3 regions of the Roseovarius sp. EC-HK134 genome follow, and region 2 is predicted to be linked to each of the others. Evidence: riboswitches for the same ligand, from Rfam matches in the RefSeq annotation. Region 2 holds a riboswitch; each other region holds the start of a gene.
What was found. A riboswitch is a leader RNA that binds a small molecule or an ion and turns the genes downstream of it on or off. The one in region 2 is predicted to bind thiamine pyrophosphate.

Region 1 (6,681 bases), 1.8 Mb from region 2:
AGGCGGGCACACCTTCTTCCTCGATATAGAAACAGCGGCCCGGCACGCCTTCGATCTCCATTTGATTAAGCTCGAAGTTACGATAGGCGCCGATCACCGCATCGACCTGACCGGACATGAGCGAGGGCGACAGCGACCAGTTGACGCTGACCAGTTCGATATCGCTCAGGCTGTGGCCATGCTGCGCAAGAATTGTTGAAAGCAGCACTTCTTCGACGCCAGCCACCGAAAAACCAACCTTGCGGCCCTTAAGGTCAGCCGTCGATTTGATCGGCCCATCCTCTAACACCAAGAGACAATTGAGCGGCGTGGCAACGAGCGTGCCAACGCGGCGCAGCGGAAGGCCATTCTCGATCTGCATGTGCAATTGCGGCTGATAGGAAATCGCAAGATCGGCTTGCCCGGCGGCGACCATCTTGGGCGGATCACTTGGGTCGGCGGGGGCAATGACCTCTACCTCGAGTCCGGCTTCTTTGAAATATCCCAATTCCTCGGCCAGAATGATGGGCCCGTGATCGGGGTTTATGAACCAATCGAGGATCAGGGTCATCTTGTCCTGCGCCATGGCCGGGCTGGCCAAAAGGGCAAAGATCAGGGTGAGGTGTTTCATGTATCTGTCTCCTGTTGAACGTCGCCAAGGGCGATCAGGGCAATTTCGCCGTCCCAGTGGCCGCGCAGCCGTGTTGCGGCTTGCCATGACCGCAAACCAGAGCGGCACGCGAGCACCGCGCGCGGCCCCTGCGGATGCGTGTTGGGGTGATCGAAATCCGAAACGCTACGGCGGATGGCGTTTGGCAAAGCGGGCCCGCTCTCTGCCTCGGCGCGCAGGTCGATCAGCCAATCGGAGGGCGTGATCTGAGCGGGGGCAATAAAAAGAAATCCATCCTTTGGCTCTGATGCTTTGTCAAAGCGGAAGCCGCCGAAGCGGGAACCGATCGCCTCAAAGGTCACAAGCTGCCCCAATGGATCAGGCTCTATTCCGGCTAAATTTGCGATTGCCATCTGCGCCTGAAGACTGCCCATAACGCCGACAGCGGGACCAAACACGCCATCAGCATCGCAACTGCCTAATCGGTCTGGCAGGTCCGGAAACAGCGCACGCAACGAGGGCGCGCCGCCGCAAAAGCCACCGACGTAGCCAGAGGTGCCAACGATGGACGCGCTGATGAGCGGCTTGCCCAAGCCATGGCAGGTGTCGGACAATATGTAACTTGCCGCGAAACTGTCAGCGCAGTCGAGCACAAGATCAACGACCGCGACATGGCCCGGTGCATTGACCGGATCAAGCGGCTCTAATACGGCTGAAATCTTGCAATCTGGATTTAGCAAGGTCATGTGTGCCGCGGCAACCTGCGCCTTTGGTTGGCCGATATCCGCCATGCGAAACAGCGTTTGACGGTGCAAGTTGCTGAGACTGACCCGGTCGCCATCCATCAGCGTGATGCGCCCCACCCCTGCGCCCACGAGGTATTGCAGCACCGGGGCGGCCAAGCCGCCCGCACCCACCACCAGCACATGCGCTGCCGCAAGCCGATCCTGACCAGCAACCCCAAACGCGGGCAGGGCGATCTGACGCGCATAACGGGTCATCGCGTGACCTCAATCCAGTGCTGCACCCGCGCCTCGGGGTCGGGATTGAGCGTGATATCCGTCACGGCAGAAACGATATCCGCCCCGGCCGCATAGGCCCCACCCGCCCGCTCAACCGACATGCCCCCGATGGCGACCAAGGGAACGTCGCCGATCAGGCGCTTCCATTCGGTCAACTTGTCCAGACCCTGTTCGTGCCACTTCATCTTTTTCAGGATGGTAGGATAGACCGGACCAAGCGCCACGTAATCGGGATCGTGCGAGAGAGCCCGGTCAAGCTCCGCATGATCATGGGTGCTAAGCCCCAGCTTCAGCCCGGCACGGCGCATGGCGGGAATGTCGGCGGTGTCGAGATCCTCCTGCCCCAGATGCACCCAAGTCGCGCCTGCATCAATCGCGGCTTGCCAATGATCGTTGACCACGAGAGTGGCACCATGGGTCCGACATAGGCTCTGTGCCTGCGTAATTTGCGCGTTCAAGGCCTCGCCCGTAAGATCCTTGATGCGCAACTGCACGAGTTTAACACCAAGTGGCAGCACGCGGCGAAGCCAGTCCGTGTGATCGAAAATCGGATAGAAACGCGGCAGAGACATCAGGTAAAGGCCCTTCCTAACACGGGGGTCGAGGGGGCGGCCATATCGCGCGGCTCCATCGGGTCGGCCTCATAGGCAAGGCGCCCTGCCTCCAATGCGCGGGCGAACCCGTCGGCCATCGACGCCGGATCGCCTGCCTTGGCCACGGCTGTGTTAAGCAGCACTGCGTCATAGCCTAGTTCCATCGCATGTGCCGCTTGGCTTGGCAGGCCTAGGCCTGCATCGATCACCAGCGGCAGATCGGGGAAATGCGCACGCAAAGAGCGAAGGCCGTAGATGTTATTGAGGCCAAGCCCCGTACCAATCGGGGCACCCCAAGGCATCAACACCTGGCATCCCGCCTCTACCAGGCGCTCGCAGAGCACAAGGTCTTCTGTGCAATAAGGAAACACCTGAAATCCGTCCTCGGTCAGGATGCGCGCCGCTTCGACCAGGCCAAAGGGGTCTGGCTGCAGGGTGTCGGCGTGGCCGATCACCTCAAGCTTGATCCAGCGCGTGTCAAACAGTTCCCGCGCCATCTGAGCCGTTGTTACAGCCTCCCGGACCGAATGGCAGCCGGCGGTATTGGGCAGCACGCGCACATCAAGGTCGCGGATCATATCCCAAAACGCTTGGCCCGCGCGCTCGCCCCCTGCCTCACGCCGCACAGAGACGGTGGCGATGCCCGCGCCAGAGCGTTTGAAGGCATCGGCGAGGATCGCGGGCGAGGGATATTGCGCAGTGCCTAGCATCAGCCGCGAGGTGATCTCGGTCTCGTAGAAAACAGGCATGTCAGCCCCCTTGCCGTGGTGCGACGATTTCGATCCGGTCGCCGTCATTCAGTCTCTGTTCTGGCCTCAATACGGCAGGAACAAAACTTTCGTTCACTGCAGTCGCCACCTTGGCCGCGCCATAACCCAGCTCGATCAGCAGCGCATCAAGCGATGGTGCAGCGGTGTCCTGCACAGTGCCGTTAACCGTGATCTTCATGATAAAACTCCGGTTTCTGAGTATCGCCCGAGACCATCTCTGCTGCCATACGCGCCACCGCAGGCGACAAGAGGAAGCCGTGGCGAAAGAGGCCGTTGACATAAACTGTGCCCCCCTTGCGGGAAAGGCGCGGAAGGTTGTCGGGGAAAGCAGGGCGCGCATCAGCGCCAATTTCCAGCACCTCCGCCTCGCCGAAAGCGGGGTGCAGAGCATAGGCAGCCGACAGCAGCTCCATCACGGACCGAGCCGAGGCACGGCCGCGCTCTGTGCTCTCGATCTGTGTCGCACCCAGCATGAATACACCATCGCCCCGTGGCACGATGTAGAGTGGAAACCGCGGGTGCAACAGGCGAATGGGCCTTGTCAGGGTCACATCACGGCTGCGCAGCACCAGCATCTCTCCCTTGACCCCCCGCAGATCGGGCAAACTGTCCTGCGCGGCGAGGCCGCGACAGTCGATCACCGAACCATGAGGCTCTGCCGCATCTTGTTCGAATCGCACGCCTGCGTCCACCAGGCGCTTGTGCAGATGGTGCAGTGCCGCGCGAGGATTGATATGCGCCTCATCAGGAAAGAAAAGTGCGCGGTCGTGGCGCTCAACCAAATGCGGCTCTAACATGGCCAATTCTTCGCCTGTTACAAATCGATGCCCCTTGGTTCGGCGGGCGAATTGGTCCAGTTCGCGGCGGTCGCGCTGCAAGGTGACAACGAGCGAGCCCCGTCGGATTACCTCAACTCCCTGTGCCGCCCACCAATCGGCGGCCGCTTGACCCAATCGCACCACCGGCTCTTCTGCGGAAAAGCCCTCGCAAAATGGGGCCAGCATGCCGCCCGCCCACCAAGAGCAGGCATGCGCGCCGGGTGATGGTGCGGGATCGCGTAAAGTAACGTCAATGCCACGCGCGACAAGTTCGGTTGCCACGCAGAGGCCAACGATGCCCGCGCCCCGGATGGTGACAGGCCCTGTCATGTCCAAACCTCGTGAAAGTGGTGCACCGGGCCATGGCCCTTGCCAATTTCCAGCGTATCTGCGGCGAGAATGGCGCGATGCAACCAGCCATGGGCAGTTTCAACCGCTTTTGGCAAGGTTAGTCCCTTTGCGAGATGTGCCGCAATGGCCGATGATAGTGTGCAGCCAGTGCCATGGGTGTTGCGCGTGGCGATGCGGGGGGCGTCGAGGCGGTATGTTGCGTCAGCAATCAGCCAATCGGTGCAAGTCTCGCCTTGCGCGTGCCCGCCCTTCATCAAGACGGCCACGGTACCCATGTCCCGCAGAAGCGCGCCCTGCGCCTGCATTTCCGTACTGTCGCGCGCCTCTGACATGCCCAAAAGTGCTGCCGCCTCTGGCAGGTTCGGGGTGAGGAGATCGGCACGTGGCACAAGGTGTTCCACGAGGGCGGCACGCGCAGCGTCCGGCAAAAGGCGCGCGCCGGATTTTGCGACCATCACGGGATCAAGGACGATGGGGCCATGATATTCCGCCAGAGCCCGCGCCACTGTTTCGATGAGACCTGCGTCGCCCAGCATGCCGATCTTGATGCAATCGACCCTGATATCGCCTAAAACAGCTAAAATCTGTGCTTCAACAGTCGCGTTAGGGATGGGATGCACATCGGTCACCGCACAGGTGTTTTGGGCTGTCACGGCGGTAATCACGCTCGTTCCATAGACGCCCAGTGCCGAAAACGTCTTGAGATCTGCCTGAATGCCCGCGCCGCCGCCGCTGTCGGAGCCCGCGATTGTCAAAGCTGTGGCAATCATCTGCCGTTCCTCTCATCTTGCGGGGAAACGGACGGAGTGCGCGCCGGGCGTGCTGAGGTCCGTTCCCTACGCCGGCATCACCCGGATCAGGTTCGATGGGTTGGCTTTGCACCTCTCAGCCCTGAACACGGGCACCCCAACGGATATGCCTGATTGCTAACAGCCGGTTCTGCGCGCTGCAAGAGGAGAATGCGAGACAGGAAATGTCGCAAACAGCCGTCAAACCGGCGTGTAAAAACGCCACTTTGGGGCAGTCCCTCTTGCAGAAAGTTGCTCAGATGTCCTGTGTTCTAGACCGCCCTCAGTTCGACCGCGTCGCGAAATTCGTGCTCGATCCCGCGCTTGACGTTCCGCAAGAGGTGCTGGAGCGTATTGCCCTCCTGCTGATTGATACGCTCGGCGTCGCTGCGGGGGCCGCGACACTGGAGGTGGGTCAGATCGTACGCGATTTCGCGGTAGAGTTTCATGCGGCTTCTAGTGACAAACACAGCGCAACTTTGCTATTTGACGGGCGAACCTGTGCCATGCCTGGGGCGGCTTGGGCGCTTGCTACGCAGATCGACAATCTTGATGGGCATGACGGCTACAACCCGACCAAAGGGCATATCGGCTGCGCGCTGGTGCCAGCGCTCTTTGCCTATGCTGGGCAGCATCCACAGTTGACCGGGCGGCAGGCGCTCACTGCGCTTGCGATGGGCTATGAGGTGGCGGCACGGGCCGGTGTGGCGCTTCATGCCACGGTCAGCGATTATCACACCTCGGGCGCTTGGAATGCGCTGGGTGTTGCGGCCCTTGGGGCGCATCTGCGTGGGCAACCCTCGGATGTGTTGCGCGAGGCTATGGGGATCGCGGAATATCATGGGCCGCGCAGCCAGATGATGCGCGAAATTGCCAATCCTACCATGTTGCATGACGGATCGGGAATGGGGGCGCTTGTAGGAATTTCGTCACTGTTTCTTGCAGAACGCGGCTTTACCGGCGCGCCCGCGATTACGGTCGAGAGAGAAGACGTGGCGCATATTTGGGAAGATTTGGGACAGGATTGGACCATCCTGCGCAACTACATCAAACCCTATCCGATTTGCCGTTGGGCGCATGGCGCGCTGGAAGGGGTGCGTGTGCTGATGGTTGAGCAAGGGCTGCGCGCCGCAGAGATTGAGCGGCTTGAAGTGGCGACATTTGCCCAATCCGCCGCGCTTTTTCCGGGCCTTCCCAAGACGACGAGCGAGGCGCAGTATTCGCTGGGTTTTGCGCTTGCCACGCTGCTGGTGCATGGGCGCATCGGGCCAGAGCACATCACCGGTTCGGGCCTGAATGATCCGGAGGTCGCCCGCCTGCACGCGCGGATCACGGTGCGTGAAGAACCGCGCCATTCTGTCCGCTTTCCCGGCGGGCGCTGGTCTGATGTGACGGCGATCCTGCAGGACGGGCGGCGACTGACCTCAGGCGATGTCAACGCGCGTGGCGGCCCAGAGGCCCCCATGCCCGAAGCGGACGTGCGCACCAAGCTGGGTGCGATGGCCGGGCATGTGCTGTCGGAGGGGCGCATTGCGGCGCTTTGGGATATGAAACACAGACTGTTGCAGCCAGATATGCTTTTTTCCGAGATGGCTGATCTGGTCACGCCTGCACCGGACCGATGACAAAAAAAGCCCCGCCATGAGGGCGGGGCAAGTCAATGGTGCCCGAGAAAGTCAGGCCTTGGGCACCGGCGGTGTCTGGGTAATCAGTTAGGTCGCTCTTCCATTTCCGAGCGAATTTGCTGGCG
Region 2 (6,681 bases):
AGCGGCATTGAGCAACTCACTTAGAAAAGCTCTGCGACTTAGCGTTATGGTCATGGCCTCTGGTGCCATAGGGTTAAGTATCGGACCCAGAGTTCGTGACATCAAGCGGCATCCCAGATCCACAAGTTCGGCTCACATCGTAGCTTATTCCCAACCGCAAGCAATGAGCGCAAAGCGACCCCCAAACTGACACTGCATCACCCTACGCAGAGCCCCGCCTTCACCCCACCGCCTTGCCATCCAGCCACTTTTGACACCCACGGTCCACCCCGGCGTGCAGGCAAAGCGTCAGCACTGCCAGCACGATGAGGGCCGCGAACATGAGGTCGATCTTGGCGCGGCCATTGGCCAGCAGCATGAGATAGCCCAGCCCCTTGGAGGCCCCCACCCATTCGCCGATGATCGCCCCGATGGGGGCATAGACGGCCGCGAGGCGCAGACCCGAGGCAAAGCCCGGCAGGGCTGCGGGCACGCGGATATGCCACATGAGCCGCGCGCGGTTCGCCCCCATGACGCGCGCGAGGTCGAGCCACTGCGGCGGCGTGCGCATCAGCGCGTCAAAAAAGGCCGATGTGACCGGGAAATAGATGATGAGGAGCGCCATAGCGACCTTGGACCAGAGGCCATAGCCCAACCAGAGCGTGAGGATGGGCGCGAGGGCAAAGACCGGGATCGCTTGGGAGAATACCATGATCGGGCGGATAAGCCGGCGCGCCATGGGCGAAGAGGCCAGACCAATCGCCGAAAGACCGCCCAAGATCGCGCCCAAGGCCAGACCGATCAATACCTCTGCCGCCGTTATGGTGGCATGATGGGCAATCAGCGCGCGGCTGGCCCAGAGGGTTTCCGCCACGCGGCCCGGCCCGGGCAGAATGAAGGGCGGCAGCGCCGCGAGCGTCACCAGCGCCTGCCAAAGCACGAGTGCAAGGGCTGTCGAACTTGCGATGGTGACAAGGCGGCTCATGCGGCGGGGTATCCGGCAAGGGCCGCGTCAAAGAAGGCGCGTTCGAGACGTGTTGCCGTAACAAAGGCGGATTGCGCGGCGGCTTGATCCTCGGGGGTGAGGCTGGGCCAGACCTGATCAAGCTGACCGCGCAGATAGGTCACAACCCCCTCGAACCCCGGCCCGCTGTGCAGGGTGATCCATTCCCCGAACCAGAAAGGCAAGTCTGCGGCGCGGTTCGCATGCGGGCTGGCCCAATCCAGATAGGTCCATTCGGCCACGCTGAGGACCGCAATCATCTGCGCATAGCTGCCTGATTTTGCCGCCGCGCGCATCAGTGCCTGAAATTCGGCTGTGATCGGATGGGGCGTTGCAGGTGGCTCTGTTGTTCCGCCAAGCGCCGCGATTGCGCGCAGGAAATAGGTATTCTCCGGCCCCGAGATCAGCCCGAGAAACTGTGCCGCCGGGATCGCATCGGGCAGGCTGGGCGCATGGGCGATGGCAGAGGCCAGAAGCCGCACGAAATCTTCGATAAAGAGGTAATCCTGTTGCAGATAGGCGAGCATGCGGGCCTTGGGCAACGTGCCCGCCGCAAGCTGATCGGTGAAGGGATGCCGGGTGGCGGCCTGCCAATCGGTGGCCACAAGGGATTTGAGGTGTTCGGTGGGGCGCATCTTTTTCTCCTGTCAGGCGGGGGCGCGCAGGCGGGCCAAAAGACGGCCCTGCGCCGCGAGAGTTTCGGGGTCATCCACGGCGCGTGGCACCGGGGCTGCGGGCGGGGTCACATCCTCTAGCCCGGTTTCGGTCAGGATGTGGATGGCATGGCCCATGCGCGCGGCCTCAGCCGGGTCATGTGTGACCATCAGGACTGTGCGTCCTGCCAGATGTGTGGCCGAAAGATCCTGCATCTGCGCGCGGGTGCGGGCATCGAGGGCCGAAAACGGCTCGTCCAGCAAAACGATGGGGCGGTCCTCCATCAACGTGCGGGCCAGTGCCACGCGCTGTTTCTGCCCCCCCGAGAGCGCATGAGGCCGCTTGTCTGCATGGTCGGCCAGACCGACCCGCGCCAGCATCTCGCGCGCGCGCGCCACGTCGCGCGGCATCCCGCGCAGCCGCGCCCCAAGCGTTACATTGCCCAGCACATCGAGCCACGGCATCAGCATGTCGCCCTGTGCCATCAGCGCCATGCGCCCTGACAGTGGCCCGCCATCAGAGGCTGTGATCGTGCCGGTAAACTCTGTCACCTCATCCACCCCGGCGATCAGGCGCAGCACCGTGGTTTTGCCCACGCCCGAAGGGCCGAGCAGGCAGGTGATACGCCCGGCGGACAAGGTCAGCCGCAGTGGGCCAAATACCGGGACAGCGCCAATCCGGGCGTGGCCATCAAGGGTCAGACTGGGCGGGGCGGTCATGCGCGGCCTCTTCAAACAGGGCTCGCGGGCAGGGGGATGGCGCGCCGCTGCGCGGTTTCCGTTCCCTCCGCCGGTGCGAGCCGGATCAGGTTCGATGGGTTGGTGCAAGACCTCTCAGCCCCAAGGGGCACCCCAACGGATGCCCCAGATGTAGCCGCAGCGCTCTGCGATGACAAGGGCGCGATAGGGGCTGCAATATAGTGAAGATTTTAGATGTTCAGGGGGCCTTAACCCTTGGCTGTCAGGATGCAGGCATCTGAGAGGAGGGTGCCATGCACGGGCTGGTCAACCGCGCGATTGAGCGATTTGTCAGGGATACCTATGGGCGCGATGTCTGGATTGGCACGATTCAACGATTGAACCTGGGTTTTACCGAGTTTGAAGCGATGATGGTCTACGAGGCGCGCATCACCGAAGAGGTGTTGACCGCGGTTGGCGCGCGATTGGCGCGCGGGCGTGACGATCTGCTTGAGGATATCGGTACCTATCTGGTCTCGCACCCCGCGACCGAGGCGCTGCGCCGTCTGTTGCGCTTTGGGGGGGTGGATTATGTGGAGTTTCTGCATTCTCTTGATGATCTGCCAGAGCGCGCGCGCCTTGCAGTCGCCGATCTGGGGCTGCCTGCGCTGGAATTACAAGACCGGGGGGCGGGGGTTTATGCTCTGCATGTGGGGCTGCCCAAGGGGCATGATCTGCGGCTTGGCCCGGTGGTGGTCGGGCTTTTGCGCGCCATGGCGGATGACTATGGCGCGCTTGCGCTGGTCGAGCATCAGGGGGATGGCGCGGACTATGAGATCATTGAGGTGCGTTTGTTGGATGAGGGGTTCGCGCATGGGCGGGCCTTTGCTCTGGGGCTTGGGGAAAGCGCGGCATGACTGTTCAGGACAGGGGGCTTTTGGCGCTGCTTGCGGGGCTTTGCCCGATGCATGCGGTTCTGGACGCCGAGGGCCATCTGGTGCAGGCGGGGCCAACCTTCGCCAAGCTCTTTGGTGCGCGCGCGCTGCAGGGCATGCGGTTTCTGGATCTGATCGAACTGCGCCGCCCGCATCAGGCGGGGAATATGGCGGATCTTCTGGCCTGCGCCGGGGCGCGGCTTCGGCTGCGCTTGCGTGCTCCCCCCCATACGGCGCTCAAGGGCGTGCTTTTGCCATTACCGGGGGGCGGGGCGGTGGTGAATCTCTCGTTCGGGATTTCCGTGGTCGAGGCGGTGCGCGACTTTGACCTGACCGGCGCTGACTTTGCGGCGACGGATCTGACGACCGAGATGCTCTATTTGATCGAGGCAAAATCCGCCGCGATGGACGCCTCGCGCAAGCTGAACCTGCGCTTGCAGGGCGCACGCATTGCCGCGGAAGAGCAGGCGTTTACGGATATGTTGACGGGGCTGCGGAACCGCCGCGCCCTTGACCATGTGTTGGATCGGTTGATGCAGAGTGAGCAGGATTTCGCGCTGCTGCATCTCGATCTCGATTTTTTCAAACAGGTGAATGACACATTGGGCCATGCGGCGGGCGATCATGTGCTGCAAGAGGTGGCGCGGCGCCTGCGCGACGAGGTGCGCAGCGATGATTTGATCGCGCGGGTGGGGGGCGATGAATTCGTCATCCTGCTGCTTGGCATGACAGAGCGGGCACCCGTGGGCGATTTGGCAGCTCGGATGATTGCCCGGCTGGAAGAGCCGGTTCCCTATCGCGCGCAGCACTGTCGGATTTCCGGCAGTATCGGCATCACGCTTAGCTGTGCCTATGACAGCCCCGAACCCGTGCGGATGATGGCCGATGCCGATCTGGCGCTCTATGCGGCCAAGGGGCGGGGTCGGGGCTGTGCGCGGTTTCACGAAAGCCCATTGCCACGCGCGGCCCCGGCGCATGGCATCGCCTGAGCGCTTAACGCAGTTTCAGAGAAAGTTGACAGGCTTTCCCTGTAGGACATCGCGCCAAATCAAACAGCAACGCCGTTTCGGTGTTTCACCGTAAACCCGAAGCGCATCAGTCGGGCCAGTTGCTCGGATCAAGGATTGCGGCCAGGACGCGCGCGGCATCCTCTTCTTGGGCCACATGGCCAAGGCCATCCAAAGACAGCGTGCGCGCCCGCGGCATCTGGGCGGCGGCGCGGGCAGAGATTTCGGGCGGCACCGCCAGATCGACGGTGCCGGTGATCAAGAGGCAGCGATTGGGGATCGTGCCCAGCCGGTTCAAGAGCGGGGCCACATCCCATTGTGCCATCATTTGCAAGGTGCCATCGACATGCGCACGGTCCCCGATCAGCCGCGCATAGAGCATCAGCCCCTCGGGCGTGAGGCGCGATCCGGTGCTCTCGATCAGGCGGCGGGCGCGGGTGAGTTTGTCGGTGCCAAGGGTAAAGAGCGTGGGCGTCAGCGGATTGAGCGCCAGAACCTTGGCGAGAACCGGAAAGAGCCAGCCCGCCACCCCCTCGAACGGGCCAAGGGCCGCGTTGACGCAGGCAATATCGGGCGGCTGGTCTGTGGGCGTCCTCAGCCGCGTGGCGAGTTCCAGCGCGATGGCCCCGCCTGCGGAATGACCGAGGATCAGATCGGGGTGCCACCCCTCCGACTGGCAAAGCGCCGCGATATCCCCGGCCATGCCGGGCAGGCCCAGACGCCGCCGGTTTCCCGCGCGCGAGAACCCCTGACCGGGAAGATCCAGCGCAATCACGCGGTGGCTCTGGGCCAAAAGCGGCATCAGATCGCGCCAACTATGGGTCGAGGCCCCCGCCCCGTGCAGCAAAAGGGCAAGAGGACCGTTGCCCATTTCCTGCAGATGCCATTGGTGGGGGGGATGGTGAATGCGGCGCGACTGGGCATTGAGCGGCCAAGTCGCCAGATCGCGCTGCCAGTCCATCGCCTAGACCCCGAGGGCTGAGGTGACAGCCGTCGAAATTCGCCGGGCATCGGCGCGCGGCAAGGGCAGGTGGCGGGCGTTCATTTCCGCCGCGAGATGGGCGGGCTCTGGCCCCGGACGGGCGGAAATGTCAATCACGATGGCGGGCAGGCCCTGCGCGCGCCAGAGCCGCGCCATCGTGCTGGTGTCTTTGGCCGCCTCGGCGCGGTCACCGCGCCCGTCGAGCGTAATGTTGGCGCGGGCATCCGTCAGCAGGGCAAGCGTTGGGCTTAGCCCATGCGCCTCGGACTGGCGAGCAAGGGTGAGCGCCGCGCCAAGAGCCGCCGCAAGCGGCGTGCCGCCACCCCCGGGCAAGCTGCCCAGACGCCGCTTGGCCTGCACCAGCGCGCGGGTGGGTGGCAGAATGAGGTCGGCCCCCATGCCGCGAAACGCGATCAGCGCCACTTGGTCGCGCCGGGAATAGGCCTCGGCCAGCAAGAGCTCAACCGCGCCCTTGGCCTCGGCCAGCCGTGCCAGCGCCGAAGAGCCAGAGGCGTCAACGGCGAAGATCACCAATCGGTCGGCGCGATCCTCATAGCGCTTGAGGTGGATGTCAGCGGCATGGATGATCACGCCCGGTGCATCGGGGCGGGTGCGGCGGCGCAGCGGCTGCCACGGGGCTGCGGCGCGCAGCGTCGCAATGAGATCAATGCGCCCGCGCCCATCCGGTGCACCTTGCCGTGCAGGTAGGGGCCGACCGCGTTGATGCGCCTTGCGCCGGGCACCGGCACCCGAGCCTGCCGCACGCCGCGCGGCACCGCGTTGGGCCAGTTGATCCAGCAGCGCGGGGGGCAAAAGGGCTGCCACCGCAGCGATGAGCAAGTCATCGGGGATGTCGGGTGTTTCGCTTTGGCTTTGATCTTCGGGTTCGGGCGGTGTGTCGGGTTGTTCTGGTTCTGGATCTTGCGGCAGTTGCGTGGCGCGCGCGGGATAGACGAGCTCTGCTGCCTCGCGCAGATCATCCTGCGTGACCTGTGGATGGGCCTCTGATGCGGCCAGCGCGCGGGCGGCGCGCAGGGCAAGCCAAGGCGCGCGCAGGCTGTCGATGCCGAAACTGGCGGCCAGCGCGGTGAGCGTGGCGATATCCTCGGGCGTGTGGGTAACGCCGCCAAGCCGCGCGCGGGCCTCTGCCAGATCGGCGGCGGCGGGCATGAGGGCAGGGGCCGCGTCATGGCGGATGTCGTCGAGTGTCACATGCAGCGCCAGCCGTTCGCAGAGGGTTTGCGGGGCGGTTTCCTCGGCGTCGATCCCCTCGTCAAACAGAACGAGCGTATGGTCCGGGCTTTGATCCAGAAGTTGTGCCAGCCGGGCGGCAAGGGCGGGCGGTGTGCGTTCGGCCATGGTCAGGATCAGGCGCGCCGGGTTATCGGCCAGTCCAGCGCTGTGGATCAGGTGCCCGGCGGCGAGAGTGGCGGCAATATCCGCG
Region 3 (6,681 bases), 640 kb from region 2:
TGTGGGGATCGTGGTTAAAGTCCGAGGAGACAAGCGGGCGGCTGGTAACATCGAGCACGCCCAAAAGCGCGCCGTTGGCGGCACCGCTGACGGCGGCGTTGATCTCGTCCACGCTGGTGTCGCGCGCGGCCTCGAATGTCAGGTCCACGACGCTGACATTGGGGGTGGGCACGCGGATGGCGGTGCCGTCGAGCCGCCCGGCGAGGGCGGGCAACACGAGGCCCACGGCACGGGCAGCGCCGGTGGTGGTGGGGATGATGTTGAGCCCCGCCGCGCGGGCGCGGTAGAGGTCCTTGTGCATGGTGTCGAGCGTTGGCTGGTCGCCGGTGTAGCTATGGATCGTGGTCATGAAACCGCGGGTGATGCCGACGCTTTCATGCAGCACCTTGGCCAAGGGGGCGAGGCAATTGGTGGTGCAAGAGGCGTTGGAAACGATCACATCCTTGGCGGTCAGGTCCGTGTGGTTGACGCCGTAGACCACGGTGCGATCGGCCCCGGCTGAGGGGGCCGAGACCAGAACGCGCCGCGCGCCGTTCTTGAGGTGGCGGGCGGCGGCGTCGCGGTCTGTAAAGATGCCGGTGCATTCCAGCACGATATCGACATCACCCCATGGCAGCGCTTCGGGGTCGCGCAGGGCGGTCACGCGCATCGGCCCGCGGCCTGCGTCAATCGTGTCGGCGGTGGTGGTGATCTGACCCCGAAAGCGGCCATGCACGCTGTCGAATTCGAGCAGATGGGCGTTTGTTTCGACCGGGGCCAGATCGTTGATGGCCACGACTTTGATGTCTTGGCGATCCGAGTCGAGCAAAGCGCGCAGCACGTTGCGTCCGATACGACCAAATCCGTTTATGGCAAGTTTCAGGGGCATGGCATCCTCCGAGAGTTATGTTAGCGCTAACAATTGACGGCGAACATAAACGAATTTCGAAACGAGTCAATGCGGAGGAGTGTCAGTTGCGTTATCGCCAAAAGGCGACATATTCGATCAGATCAATCAGCTTGCGCCCGAGGAACAGGGTGGATTGGCTATCGTTCAGTATGACATCGGCACCGATCGCCACTAGGACGATCCCCCCAAGGCCAATCGCGATTGTGTTGGTCATGCCGCGCGCCTTTGCCGTCTGCGTCTCGCAGGGTATGCAACAGAGGCTGCCGCCATGCAAGCCGGATCAAGGGCCGGGAGGGGCCTGGCCATAGGGCCGGAGGCGCAAAACGGCCCCCGGTGCCGGGCACCGGGGGCGTGCGATCAGGTCTGATCACTCGTCAAGGGGCAGGTAGATATCGCCGGCTTCGCGGAACTTTTCGGCCATCGCCGCCATACCCTCTTTCTGGGCCTCGGCGCGGATGTCGTGGCTGATCTTCATCGAGCAGAATTTCGGCCCGCACATCGAGCAGAAATGCGCCACCTTATGCGCCTCTTTGGGCAAGGTCTGATCGTGGAAGTCGCGGGCGGTTTCCGGGTCGAGCGAGAGGTTGAATTGATCCTCCCAGCGGAATTCAAAGCGCGCGCGGCTGAGCGCATCGTCACGCCGCTGCGCCCCCGGCAGGCCCTTGGCAAGGTCGGCGGCATGGGCCGCGATTTTGTAGGTGATGACGCCGGTTTTCACATCGTCGCGGTCGGGCAGGCCCAGATGTTCCTTGGGGGTGACATAGCACAGCATCGCACAGCCGAACCAACCGATCATCGCCGCCCCGATGCCGCTGGTGATATGGTCATAGCCCGGCGCGATATCGGTGGTGAGTGGCCCAAGGGTGTAGAACGGGGCCTCGTGGCAGCATTCAAGCTGCTTCTCCATATTCTCTTTGATCTTGTGCATGGCGACATGGCCCGGCCCCTCGATCATCACCTGGCAATCCTTGCGCCATGCGATTTTCGTGAGTTCGCCCAGCGTCTCCAACTCGGCGAATTGTGCGGCGTCATTGGCATCGGCGATAGAACCGGGGCGCAGCCCATCGCCCAATGAAAAGCTCACGTCATATTGGCGACAGATGTCGCAGATGTCTTCGAAATGCTCATAAAGAAAGGACTCGCGGTGGTGATGCAGGCACCACTTGGCCATGATCGAACCGCCTCGGCTGACGATGCCTGTTACCCGATTTACCGTCATTGGCACCATGTGCAGGCGCACGCCCGCATGGATGGTGAAATAGTCCACGCCCTGTTCGGCCTGTTCGATCAGCGTGTCGCGGAACACCTCCCATGTCAGGTCTTCGGCAATGCCATTCACCTTTTCCAGCGCCTGATAGATCGGCACGGTGCCGATGGGCACGGGGCTGTTGCGGATGATCCATTCGCGCGTGTTGTGGATGTTGCGGCCCGTCGAGAGATCCATCACCGTATCCGCGCCCCAGCGGATCGCCCAGACCAGTTTCTCGACCTCTTCCTCCATCGAAGAGGTGACGGCGGAGGTGCCCATGTTGGCATTGATCTTGACCAGAAAATTGCGGCCGATGATCATCGGCTCCAGTTCCGGGTGGTTGATATTTGCGGGGATGATGGCGCGGCCTGCCGCAATCTCTTGCCGGACGAATTCGGGGGTCACGTAGTCGGGAATATTCGCGCCCCAGTCGTTGCCGTCGCGGTGACAGGGTGTCAATTCCCGCAGCTGGTTTTCGCGGATGGCCACGAATTCCATCTCGGGCGTGATAAGGCCTGCGCGGGCATAGGCCAGTTGGGTGGGGGCCGCCCCCGGCTTGGCGCGCAGTGGCCGGTGCTGAACCGGAAACTCCGGCACCAGTCTATCGCCGGTGACAAAGCCGTTATCCTCGGGCTTGACGTGGCGGCCCTCGTAATCCTCCACAGTCCCGCGTGCCATGATCCACGAGCGGCGAAGCGGCGGCAAGCCTTGGCGAATATCGGTGGTGCGGTCCGGATCGGTATAGGGACCAGAGCTATCATAGACGGCCAGCGGTGCCTCGCCTGCGGTGGGATGGGTCGAGATTTCGCGCATGGGCACTGCGATTTCGGGATAGTGCTGGCCGTTCACATAGATTTTTCTAGAGGCGGGCAGGGGGCCGGTGGTCACGCTAGGGGTGATGTTCTGGGTGGGGACGTTCATTTTGGTGCTCCTCGAGTCAGTTTCTACAAAGAGACCAGATGAGCGTGGCAGGGAGGCAGGAGGGCAGCATATACGCCCCGGTTCAGGCCATGGGATCTGCCGGAACGTGGCATGATCGCGAGCCCTAGCTTCCTACGCCAGTATCAACTGGGTCAGGTTCAAAGGGTCGCGACACTGCAATATCTGCAAAGATGGTTGCCAGCCGCCTCTCAGTCCCTCAGTTGGGACTCCCCTGCGTAGGAAAAGCGTATGCGGTAACAGAGGGCCGCGCAACCCGAAGTTTCGGGCCTGCGAGCCCAGAGGCAGATCGGCGCGTTCCAATGGCAAAGCGCCGGGCCGCGCGTATCGCGGCCCGGCGCTGCACAAAATGTGAGGGCTTGTTTACTGCAACCGGCCCATGGCGACGGCGACATCGGCCATGCGGCAGGAAAAGCCCCATTCGTTGTCATACCATGCCAGCACCCGCACCAGACGGTTGCCGATCACTTTGGTCTGATCAGGGGCGAAGATCGAGCTTTCCTCGGTGTGGTTGAAGTCGATGCTGACCTTGGGTTCGGGATCATAGCCCAGAACGCCCTTCATCGCGCCAGCGGCGGCCTCGGCCACCACGGCGTTGACATCGGCCTTGGTCACATCGCGCTTGGCGACAAAGGTCAGGTCCACCGCCGAGACATTGGGCGTGGGCACGCGGATGGCAGAGCCGTCGAGTTTGCCCGCGAGTTCCGGCAGCACCTCACCAAGCGCTTTGGCGGCCCCGGTCGAGGTGGGGATCATCGACATCGCGGCGGCGCGGGCGCGGTAGAGGTCATTGTGGCGACGGTCCAGCGTCGGCTGGTCACCGGTATAGGCGTGGATCGTGGTCATGATGCCGCTCTCGATCCCGATCGTATCATTCAGCACCTTGGCCAGCGGCGCGAGGCAATTGGTGGTGCAAGAGCCGTTCGAGATCATCCGCTCAGAGGCCAAGAGCGCGTCATGGTTGACGCCGTAGACCACGGTGCGATCCACGTTCTTGGCGGGGGCCGAGATCAGCACCTTGCGCGCGCCGCGTTCAAGATGGGTGCGGGCCTTGTTTCCATCATTGAAATTGCCGGTGCATTCGAGCACCACATCAACCCCGTCCCAATCCAACTCGTTCATGTCATAGGTCGAGAACATCTGGATCGGGCCGCGCCCGAGGTCCATCGTCTGGCCCTCGACGGTGATGGGATGGGCAAAGCGGCCATGCACGCTGTCATAGCGCATCAGATGCGCTGCGGTCTCAATCGGCCCGGTTGCGTTCACCTTGACCACCTTGATATCGTTGCGCAGGCTTTCCGAGATATGGGCAAGCGTGGCGCGACCGATACGGCCGAAACCGTTGATTCCTACGGTGATGGTCATGGGCGACTCCTGATAGCTGAATTGGCGTCCGTATAGACGGGGCAGAGGACGCCGGAAAGCGGTAAAAGTCGTTTTCCAGTTGGAATACAGGATGTTAGCGGTAACCTTGCGGGGGTTGGCGTGGCTTTGCCGGTGATTGCGCTAACGCAGGATGGCAGGTTTGGGCGATCAGAAGGCGCAGATTTGCCGCCAAGACATAGAGGCGCCCGAGAGCGCCCCTGTCGTTGATCTGCCAGTCCGAACTAGAGGAACGTGAAATCATCCACGGTGAGTTGCGCGGCGGTGATGCCTTCGACGAGGATCGTGTTGCCATTCACCGTCATCTGCGCGCCGCCCGCGACGTCGACGATATTCATCGCCGTGACGAACCCCGCGAGACCGTTACCGCCGTTGTTGATGTTTTCAACGCCAGTATCGGGATCGAAACGGCGGATGAAGAAACTGTCCAAACCGTCCTCGAAATCGGTGATCACATCCGCCTCGCCATCGAAGAAGGCGCTGAAGACGAATTGATCGGCCCCGGTTCCGCCAGTGATCACGTCATTGCCAGCACCTGCATTGATCGTGTCATTGCCCGCGCCGCCGTCGATCGTGTCGTTGCGCCCGCCGCCGGCGAGGAAATCATTACCGTCGCCGCCAAGGATGCTGTCGTCGCCTTCACCGCCGCCCACGCTGTCATTGCCCGCACCGGCATCAATGGTGTCCTGTCCGGTGCCGCCGCCGATGTCATCCGCGCCCTCGCCGCCGTCGATGAGGTCATTGCCAAAGCTGCCCGACATGCTGTCGTTGCCATCGCCGCCCGAGAGCGTGTCGTCGCCCGCGCCGCCTGCGACCACGTCATTGCCTGCGCCGCCGGTCACGGAATCCGCGCCAAAGCCGCCGCCCAGAATGTCGTCACCATCGCCACCGTCCAGGGTGTCATCCCCCAGACCGCCGCCGATATTGTCGTTGCCCGCCCCGCCAATGGCCAGATCATTGCCATCAGAGGACGAAATCCGGTCATCGCCAGCACCGCCGTCAAGGGTGTCATTGCCCTCGCTGCCGCTGAGCTGGTCATTCCCGCCGCGCCCCTCGAGCCGGTCATCGCCACCCAGACCGCTGAGCGTGTCGTCAAGCGTGGCCCCGAGCAGGGTGTCATTGCCTTCGGTGCCTTCGAGGTTGAGCGAGACCGGATCAGCGGTGGTGACGGTTTCGGTCACTGAGGCAGGCACCTCGGCGGCAGAGTCGAAGAACGAGCTATCGCCTGTCAGGGCAAAGTCGAGCACGGCGTTTTCGAAATTGGGCGTGCCTTGGATCAGGCCCGCATCGAGCGCCGCAGCAATCGCGGCATCCCGCACCGCCGGGTCGAGCGTGTCGAGGCTGACAATCTCGCCGGGGAATTCGGGCAAGTAAAACCCATCAAGGCTTTCGCCCGCGTCATAGGTAAAGAGGCTGTCCGCCTCAGAGGCGACGCGCCAATCCTCGCGGTATTGACCGTAGAGATCGGCAAAGGCAAAGGGACGGGCCAGCACGGTGCCATCGGCGCGCGCGACATCATTGCTGGCGTCGCCGTCGCCATCGCCCAGCAGACCTTCGAGACGACCCAGCAGCTCTTCGTTGAGGCGCACGTCGATATCAACCCGCCCGTCACGCACGATCACGCGCACCTGGCTGTCGCCATTGCCGACCACGTTATCTGCGCCCGCATAGACGATGATATAGGTATCGCCTTCACGGAAAATACGGTCATTGCCAACCGCGACAGAGCCGAAATCCTCAATCTCGGTGGCCACGCCGCCGATATGCAGCGGGGTCGCGTCATTGGCGTCGATCATCACTGCCGTGCCGCCGAGATTGGTGGCGATGGCCTGATTGACGCTGACGTTATCGCCCACTGGCACCATGCGCGCCTGAAGCTCGAAATCGCTGTCGGTGCCACGCAGCAGCACGAATTCGCCCGCCGCCTGGAAATCATAGCCGACGCCGTCGAGTGTCGCGAGATGCGGGTCACCCGCAACCCAACCGCCCGCGCCGACCGGCGGCAGAAGCGGGACGATAGAGTCGACCACGCCGCCGTTGCGCACGGCAAAGTTCCAGATGCCGATCAGTCCGGTATTGCCGGGGATCACATCCAGGCTGAGGATTTCATCCTGATTGCCGGATTGCGGCAGCTCAAAGAACGTGCCTTCGACGCCGGTGCCCGATGTATAGCCCGCGCGCGCAACCGTGCCGCCAAGGCCGTTGGTGCCGCCGCTGGCGT

Region 1: another riboswitch for thiamine pyrophosphate. It lies ahead of thiD (bifunctional hydroxymethylpyrimidine kinase/phosphomethylpyrimidine kinase); the one in region 2 lies ahead of GC127_RS17710 (ABC transporter ATP-binding protein).
Region 3: another riboswitch for thiamine pyrophosphate. It lies ahead of thiC (phosphomethylpyrimidine synthase ThiC); the one in region 2 lies ahead of GC127_RS17710 (ABC transporter ATP-binding protein).

The regions. Positions count from the first base shown of each region.
Region 1 covers NZ_LR701544.1:1,096,099-1,102,779, forward strand. Annotated here, with positions in the region: gene GC127_RS09155 (ABC transporter substrate-binding protein) at 1-610, opposite strand, end outside; gene GC127_RS09160 (HesA/MoeB/ThiF family protein) at 607-1,590, opposite strand; gene GC127_RS09165 (thiamine phosphate synthase) at 1,587-2,183, opposite strand; gene GC127_RS09170 (thiazole synthase) at 2,183-2,953, opposite strand; gene thiS (sulfur carrier protein ThiS) at 2,955-3,152, opposite strand; gene GC127_RS09180 (FAD-dependent oxidoreductase) at 3,136-4,122, opposite strand; gene thiD (bifunctional hydroxymethylpyrimidine kinase/phosphomethylpyrimidine kinase) at 4,119-4,913, opposite strand; TPP riboswitch at 4,960-5,062, opposite strand; gene GC127_RS09190 (MmgE/PrpD family protein) at 5,192-6,556, shown strand; gene GC127_RS09195 (site-specific DNA-methyltransferase) at 6,640-6,681, opposite strand, start outside.
Region 2 covers NZ_LR701544.1:2,851,203-2,857,883, forward strand. Annotated here, with positions in the region: gene GC127_RS17700 (ABC transporter permease) at 221-964, opposite strand; gene GC127_RS17705 (TenA family protein) at 961-1,617, opposite strand; gene GC127_RS17710 (ABC transporter ATP-binding protein) at 1,630-2,355, opposite strand; TPP riboswitch at 2,401-2,500, opposite strand; gene GC127_RS17715 (heme NO-binding domain-containing protein) at 2,628-3,230, shown strand; gene GC127_RS17720 (GGDEF domain-containing protein) at 3,227-4,237, shown strand; gene bchO (alpha/beta fold hydrolase BchO) at 4,344-5,216, opposite strand; gene GC127_RS17730 (magnesium chelatase subunit D) at 5,220-6,681, opposite strand, start outside.
Region 3 covers NZ_LR701544.1:2,211,992-2,218,672, reverse strand. Annotated here, with positions in the region: gene gap (type I glyceraldehyde-3-phosphate dehydrogenase) at 1-868, opposite strand, end outside; gene GC127_RS22870 (hypothetical protein) at 960-1,103, opposite strand; gene thiC (phosphomethylpyrimidine synthase ThiC) at 1,257-3,059, opposite strand; TPP riboswitch at 3,172-3,303, opposite strand; gene gap (type I glyceraldehyde-3-phosphate dehydrogenase) at 3,441-4,442, opposite strand; gene GC127_RS14640 (nidogen-like domain-containing protein) at 4,685-6,681, opposite strand, start outside.